3 regions of the Rhizobium sp. 21-4511-3d genome follow, and region 1 is predicted to be linked to each of the others. Evidence: riboswitches for the same ligand, from Rfam matches in the RefSeq annotation. Region 1 holds a riboswitch; each other region holds the start of a gene.
The links. Region 1 has a riboswitch for cobalamin ahead of cobU (bifunctional adenosylcobinamide kinase/adenosylcobinamide-phosphate guanylyltransferase). Riboswitches for the same ligand answer to the same signal wherever they lie in the genome.

Region 1 (2,315 bases):
TTTGCCTCGATCAGCGCAGGTTTGCGTGAAATACGCGACGCCACTTCGTCGCGGACGCGGATAATACCAGCGGCATCGAGCAGATCGGTCTTGTTGAGAACGATCAGATCGGCGCAGGTCAGCTGATCCTCGAACAGTTCCTCGATCGGGCTTTCGTGATCGAGGGATTCGTCTTCGACGCGGCGCGCCTCGACGGCATCGTGGTCATCGGCAAAACGCCCGGCAGCGACGGCGGCGCTATCGACAACGGTGATGACGCCATCGACGGTGACTTCGCTGCGGATATCCGGCCAGTTGAAGGCGGCGACCAGCGGCTGCGGCAGCGCCAGACCCGAGGTCTCGATGACGATATGGTCGGGGCGCTGGTCGCGCTCCAGGAGCTTGGTCATCGTCGGAATGAAATCGTCGGCGACGGTGCAGCAGATGCAGCCGTTGGTAAGCTCGATGATGTCGTCCTCGGTGCAGTTTTCAGCGCCGCAGCCCTTCAGCACATCGCCATCGACGCCGAGATCGCCGAATTCGTTGATGATTAGCGCGATCTTCTTGCCCCCGGTATTGGAAAGCAGGTTGCGGATCATCGTCGTCTTGCCGGCCCCGAGGAAGCCGGTGATCACGGTTGCGGGGATCTTCTGCTGGTTCATTCGTTCAACCCTTCATCCTCAGCGGCAGACCTGCCGCGATAAAATACACGTCCGCGGACGAGGCCGCGATCATCTGGTGCAGCCGCCCGGCATGGTCGCGAAAATCCCGCGCCATCCGGTTTTCGGGAACGATCCCGAGGCCGACTTCATTGGAAACAAGAACAAGCCGCGCCTTCGCCTTCGGCAGCCAGGCCGCGAGCGCGGCACTCTCGGCGGCGATATCGCGCTCGTCCATCATCAGATTGGTGACCCACAGCGTCAGGCAATCGACCAGGATCGCCCGCCCCTCGCCGTCGACTGCCGCAAGGCGTTCGGCAAGCTGCAGCGGCTCCTCATGCGTCTGCCACAACGGCCCGCGATCGGCCCGATGCTGGTCGATCCGCGCCCGCATCTCCTCGTCCCATGCCCGCCCCGTCGCCACATAGTGACGTTCGAGACCAGTATCGGTGATGAGATTTTCAGCGAAGCGGGATTTGCCGGACCGGGCGCCGCCGAGGATGAAAGTCACATTGCTCATGCGAAGGCCGCCGTCTCTGCGCGGCTATCCCATACGCCTCCCTCATTCCTGTGCTTGTCACAGGAATCCAGCGTACCCAAGTCCTTGGGCACAGAAGACTCTTTTCCGTGGCTTGTTTTATTTACCGCGCAGACGCGCCGTGGCTGGATTCCTGTGACACCCCGTGGGCGCGGCCCTAGGGCCACAGGATTGAGGGAAACCCTCTGAGGCACCGCACGTCGCGGCATAAAAATTCTCGTTTCAGCCATGACAACCTCCGTGCTGGCAGCGGGCGGGAATGCCCAAGGGCTCTTCGCCCGGCACAGATGGCAGGTCTCCTGGCTCGCGGTTGTCGGCCCCGACAGGGACGGCCGAAAGGCCATCCCTGATCGTGCCAGCGGATCTTCCTCGCCTTCCCGGCTGCATTCTCGTGAAAAGGCGGACGATTCGTAGAGTTAGAGGCGTCCTGCCCCGGCTGATCACGATGCATTTCCAGTGGCTTTTCCGGTGTCCGTCAGCCATTGCCCTGCTGCGGAATGCAGCGATCAGGCAGTGGTGCCGGTGCACCGGATGGAAGACCCTGACCGCTCTACAGTCGCGGGGTCGGCTGTGATGAAGGCGCCCGGTTTGGGTCCGCCCCGTCACATTCCCTTTTCATCCCGGGCAGCAACCGCCGCCCCGGAACCATCCGTAATTGAAAGCATCGTTAGGCGTGCGGCCATACGAAGTCAATCGATGCCAGGACGATCCAAACAGCCCGCGCTTAACCCGACTGAGTCTACCAAACAGATAGTCTATTAAATTCATTGACTTAAGTCGAAATTTCGCTTGCGGCCGCCTCTCTTTTGCTGCAATTGCTCGCGAAATCATGCGGCGCAAAAAGCGTGCTTCCTTGATCCTGCATTCCATCGCCTAGTTCTCTCACCATGCTCACGAAAACCGACATCGGCCGCCTGGCGCGGCGCCATCTCAAATTCGATATGGCGCGGCTGCGCGCGCTGGCGCGCCAGAATGAAATGGGCATGGTTTTCGCGGGCGGCGCTGTCGGCATCATCGCCGGTTGCGCGGTGACCGGCATGAGCCTGATCTCGCGCGAAATGCACAGCCTGATCTTTGGCATCAGCGATGTCGACCGCCTGAGCTCGTCGGAAATCGACAACAAGCTGCTCCTGCTCTTG
Region 2 (2,315 bases), 140 kb from region 1:
GGTCGACACCGGCTTTGCCGCGGCCTGCAACAACGATCACGGCATTTCGCCCGATGGCAGGCACTATGTGATTTCCGACAAGACGGAATATGGCAAATCCTGCATCTACACGCTTTCAGCAGAAGGCGGGGCGCCGAAGCAGGTGACGACCAATCTTCCGTCCTACTGGCACGGCTGGTCGCCCGACGGCAAGGAATTGGCCTATTGCGGTATCCGCGACGACGTCTTCGACATCTACACAATAGCGGTCGATGGCGGCGCAGAGCGGCGGCTGACGCATGGGGAGGGGCGCAATGACGGGCCGGACTATTCCTTCGACGGGCAGTGGATCTATTTCAATTCCAGCCGCACCGGGCTGATGCAGATCTGGCGCGTTCACCCCGATGGAACCGGGCTGGAGCAGGTGACCCACGACAATTACGGCAACTGGTTTGCGCATCCGGCACCTGCCAACGACAAGGTGCTGATCCTCTCCTACGATCCTGACGTCTTCGATCACCCGCGCGACCTGCATGTCAGGCTGCGGCTGATGGATATGGACGGCGGCAATTTGACCACGCTGTTCGAGCTTTTCGGCGGGCAGGGCACGATCAATGTTCCCTGCTGGTCACCGGATGGTGATGAGTTTGCCTATGTGCGCTATTTCCCGGCCACTTGAAGCGCGCCGGTAAAACGGGCAAGAGGTTCCCGTCAGGTGCCCGCCATCGACGGGAGAATCGGGAATCCGGTGAAAGACCGGAACGTGCCCAACGCTGTAAGGCTGACGCCTGCCGCATCATGCCACTGGTTAAAACCGGGAAGGCTGCGGCGGGCGGATGATGCCAAGTCAGAAGACCGGCCTGGCATCATAGACTGATCCCGCGCGGACGGCGGGTCGGTTGCGTTGTTGGGGATTTGACGATGCGACCCTTGAGCGGGGATGCGCTGCAGCGCGCATCCGCTTTTTCCGGTGACGAGCGCGATGCCGTCTACCGGGCGATCATGACCAGGCGCGATGTGCGCGACCAGTTCCTGCCGGATCCGGTACCCGAGGATGTGCAGATGCGGCTGCTTGCGGCCGCGCATCATGCGCCCTCTGTCGGCTTCATGCAGCCGTGGAATTTTATCGTCGTCGATGATGCGGCCGTGCGCCGGCGGGTATGGGAGGCGTTCGATCGCGCCAACCATGAGGCGGCCGGGATGTTCGATGGCGAGCGGCAGGCGACCTACCGGTCGCTGAAGCTCGAAGGCATCCTCAAGGCACCGCTCGGCCTCTGCATCACCTGCGATCCCTCGCGCAGCGGCGAGGTGGTGCTGGGGCGTACGCATAATCCGCGGATGGACAGCTATTCGACCGTTTGTGCCGTGCAGAACCTGTGGCTTGCTGCGCGGGCCGAAGGCGTCGGCGTCGGTTGGGTCAGCATCTTCCATGAAAGTGAGCTCAAGGAGATCCTCGGCGTGCCCGCGCATATCGAGATCGTGGCCTGGCTCTGCGTCGGCTATGTCGACGAGCTCTACCGGGAGCCGGAACTCGCCGTCAAAGGCTGGCGGCAGCGGCTGCCACTCGAGGAGCTGGTCTTCCGCGACGGCTGGGGCCGCCGCTAGGGCCGGTCGACGTTCAGTCTATGCCGGTTAGTTCTGCTGTTGCTGCTGCGGCTGCGGGCCTGATGTTGCCGGGTTCTTCAGATCGATGCTGCCCTGGTCGCCTGCGAGGAATTGCGGGCCGACCTGGCGGACCTTGCTATTTTGCGGCTCATAGGGCCGGTCCGGGATCTGTGGCTGCGGTGCAGCCGGCGTTTGAGATGCCGTGGCTGCAGGCTTGGTGGTGATCGTGGTGATCGAGCCCTTCGGCGGCGGTTCGCTTACGGTCTGGTTCTTTCGCATTTGCTCGTAATAGGCGGTCAGATTGCAGGTGCAGGACGACTTTTCGCCGGGAGCGCGGTTCTTGTAGGCGAAGGCGTTCGGCATCGCGCTGTAACGGGCGCCCGTTGCGGCCGAGATCATGTTGGCGGCGTCGGTGTTCGAAACATCCTGATAGAAGAGCTCGGTCTCGATGCCGGGGCACATTTTCGAGCAGGTCGAGGCATCGCGGCCGAAATCGATCGAGGTGGCGTTGGTGCTGATCGGGAAGAAGCCGCCGTCGCAGGTGCGCACGCACATGGTGCTGACATGCGACATCATCTCGCCGCGCGGCACGCCATATTGCGTGTTGCCTTCCTCGCCGTTGCCGAGCGGGATGAAGGTATCGCCGCGCATCGCCTGTTCTTCAGTGCTTGGTGCTGGCTCGTAGGCGCGTTGGTCAGGCTGATAGCCGGAATCGTCGTTGCAGCCGTTGT
Region 3 (2,315 bases), on a different contig from region 1:
TCCAGATAGCGCTTTCCGTCGAAGGTCTTCAGCGTGTAGCTGGTGTAATATTTGAAGGCGCCGAGGAAGGTCGGAAACCGGAACTTCTTGTCGTAGGCGTGGTCGAAGAGATCGCGCACGAAATTGAACGAATACTGGTCCAGCACCTCCTGCTCGTAATAGCCCTCGGTCACCAGATAGTCGAGCTTCTCCCGGAGGTTATGGAAGAAGACGGTGTTCTGGTTGACGTGCTGCAGGAAATATTGCTTGGCCGCCTGCCGGTCCTTGTCCAGCTGGATCTTCCCCTCGTCGTCATAGAGGTTAAGCATCGCGTTCAGCGCGTGGTAATCCAGCGCGGCGTCAGCGGCCTGCGCCTTCAAGGGGCGCTCGAGAACTGCCGTGTCCAAAATCGTTCCAATCCGTGTTTGACATTGGCGACGTCGTCGGCCGTGCCGAGAAGCTCGAACCTGTAGAGGTACGGCACCTGGCATTTGCGCGAGATGATGTCGCCGGCAAGCCCGTAGGTCTCGCCGAAGTTGCTGTTGCCCGCAGCGATCACGCCGCGAAGGTTCGAACGGTTTGCCGTATCGTTCAAGAAACGGATCACCTGTTTGGGCACGGCCCCCTTGCCGCCCTCGCCGCTATAGGTCGGAACGACAAGCACATAGGGCGACCCTGCCTGCAGGGTCTCGCCGGTGATGGGGATGCGCTGCGCGGGAAGGCCGAGCTTCTCGACGAAACGATGGGTGTTCTCCGACCGGCTGGAAAAATAGACGATCTCGCCCATCGCGGCAGCCGATCAGGCGAGCGCGCTGATCATGTCAGGGCGAAAGCCGGCCCAATGCTGCTCGCCGGCGATGACGACGGGGACCTGACGGTAGCCGAGACCCTGTACCAGCTCGTAGGCAGCGCTATCGGTGGAAACGTCGATGATCGTGTAGTCGATGCCCTGTCGGTCGAGGGCGCGGGTGGTCGCGGTGCACTGGACGCAGGCGGGCTTGCTGTAGACGGTGATGCTCATTGTGAAAACCTCGTGACTGGAAGGCATGGGATATCGCTCGGACATCCGCCGATGTCCGCGCTTGGGAAGATCGAAATGGAAGGCAGCCGTTGCCGATTGCCGGGCGTCAGCAGCCCGTCATTCGCGCCGGTATGATCTGAAACTCAAAGACATTAGACTTCACCCCGAAGTGGCACATGCAGGACACACCGGAGGAAGCGAAGAGCCGCATCATGCGCGCACCTCATCGCTCGCCAGCCGGACACCCCGCCCGTGGACGTTTTCGCTCAAGGCAGGTCTCCTGGCTTGCGGATCATCACATTCATCCCGGCCTTCCCGGGTCTTCATGACCCAGTGACCCGAAATGGGACAGATGCTCGCCGCTCACAGTTGCGGGGGCAGCTCCGGCATTGTCCCGCTTTGCGGCGGGCCTCACCGAATTCCCGTCTTAGCCCACGACCCCTACGAATCGTGAGAACCTCGAACACTAGATATAGTACGCGAGTCAAAATCAGCGTCAATAATTTGTTTGCCAACAGCACTGAGGAAAGTGGGGAAATCCGGCGAACATGGTGAATGGGGAGTAAACGCAGCCTGTGTATCAAGGCCGGCCACTCCCCTCCCGCGATCAATCCGCAGCCGAAAATCTGTACGTAGTGCCCTGCCGCTCGGCATAGCCGACGCCGGGATAGGCCCAGTGGTAGCCGAGCAGCTTGAGCTTCTCGCCGGCGGCACGGTCGAGCACCATCTTGCGGTTTGCGAGCGCGATCTCCGGCTCGGTGTCAAAGCCGAAGTGCCAGTCCGGATGTTCGAAGAAGACGACATTGCTGGTTGCGGCATCGCCGGTGATCAGCAGATTGTCGCGGCCGCGAAGCTCGAGCGAGATATGGCCGGGCGTATGCCCGCGCGTGCTGACCGCCTGCATGCCGGAAACGATGTCGTCGCCGGGCTTTACCAGCGTCAGGCGATCCCTGACGGCGTTGAGATCGCGCTGGGCGCCACGGGCAAAGCCGTGAAGCGCTTCGGGCATGTGGATCTCGAAATCCTTGTCCGTCCAGAAGGCCCATTCGGCTTCGCTGACATAGTAGTCGGCATTCGGATAGAGCAGCGTTCCGTCGGGATTGACCGTGGCGCCGGAGTGATCGGGATGAACATGGGTGAAGATCACCTTGGTGATCGCTTCAGGGTCGATGCCCGCTGCCTTCAGATTTCCTGCAAGGCGCCCTGCTGTATCCTGAAAGCGCGTGCCCGATCCATTGTCGACGAGGATCAGATCCTTGCCTATCCGGATCAGCGGAATGTTGACCTGGAAAGGAGCGGCCGTCGCATCGCCGCC

Region 2: linked by a shared signal. The riboswitch ahead of bluB (5,6-dimethylbenzimidazole synthase) and the one ahead of cobU (bifunctional adenosylcobinamide kinase/adenosylcobinamide-phosphate guanylyltransferase) in region 1 are both predicted to bind cobalamin.
Region 3: linked by a shared signal. The riboswitch ahead of nrdH (glutaredoxin-like protein NrdH) and the one ahead of cobU (bifunctional adenosylcobinamide kinase/adenosylcobinamide-phosphate guanylyltransferase) in region 1 are both predicted to bind cobalamin.

What each region holds. Positions count from the first base shown of each region.
Region 1 covers NZ_JBNWCF010000002.1:338,452-340,766, forward strand. The annotation lists gene cobW (cobalamin biosynthesis protein CobW) at 1-641, opposite strand, end outside; gene cobU (bifunctional adenosylcobinamide kinase/adenosylcobinamide-phosphate guanylyltransferase) at 646-1,158, opposite strand; cobalamin riboswitch at 1,449-1,841, opposite strand; gene ACQZ5H_RS07515 (chloride channel protein) at 2,064-2,315, shown strand, end outside.
Region 2 covers NZ_JBNWCF010000002.1:197,139-199,453, reverse strand. The annotation lists gene ACQZ5H_RS06850 (TolB family protein) at 1-658, shown strand, start outside; cobalamin riboswitch at 676-857, shown strand; gene bluB (5,6-dimethylbenzimidazole synthase) at 901-1,584, shown strand; gene ACQZ5H_RS06840 (DUF2865 domain-containing protein) at 1,612-2,315, opposite strand, start outside.
Region 3 covers NZ_JBNWCF010000016.1:43,989-46,303, forward strand. The annotation lists gene nrdE (class 1b ribonucleoside-diphosphate reductase subunit alpha) at 1-386, opposite strand, end outside; gene nrdI (class Ib ribonucleoside-diphosphate reductase assembly flavoprotein NrdI) at 356-766, opposite strand; gene nrdH (glutaredoxin-like protein NrdH) at 779-1,000, opposite strand; cobalamin riboswitch at 1,254-1,477, opposite strand; gene ACQZ5H_RS27410 (MBL fold metallo-hydrolase) at 1,608-2,315, opposite strand, start outside.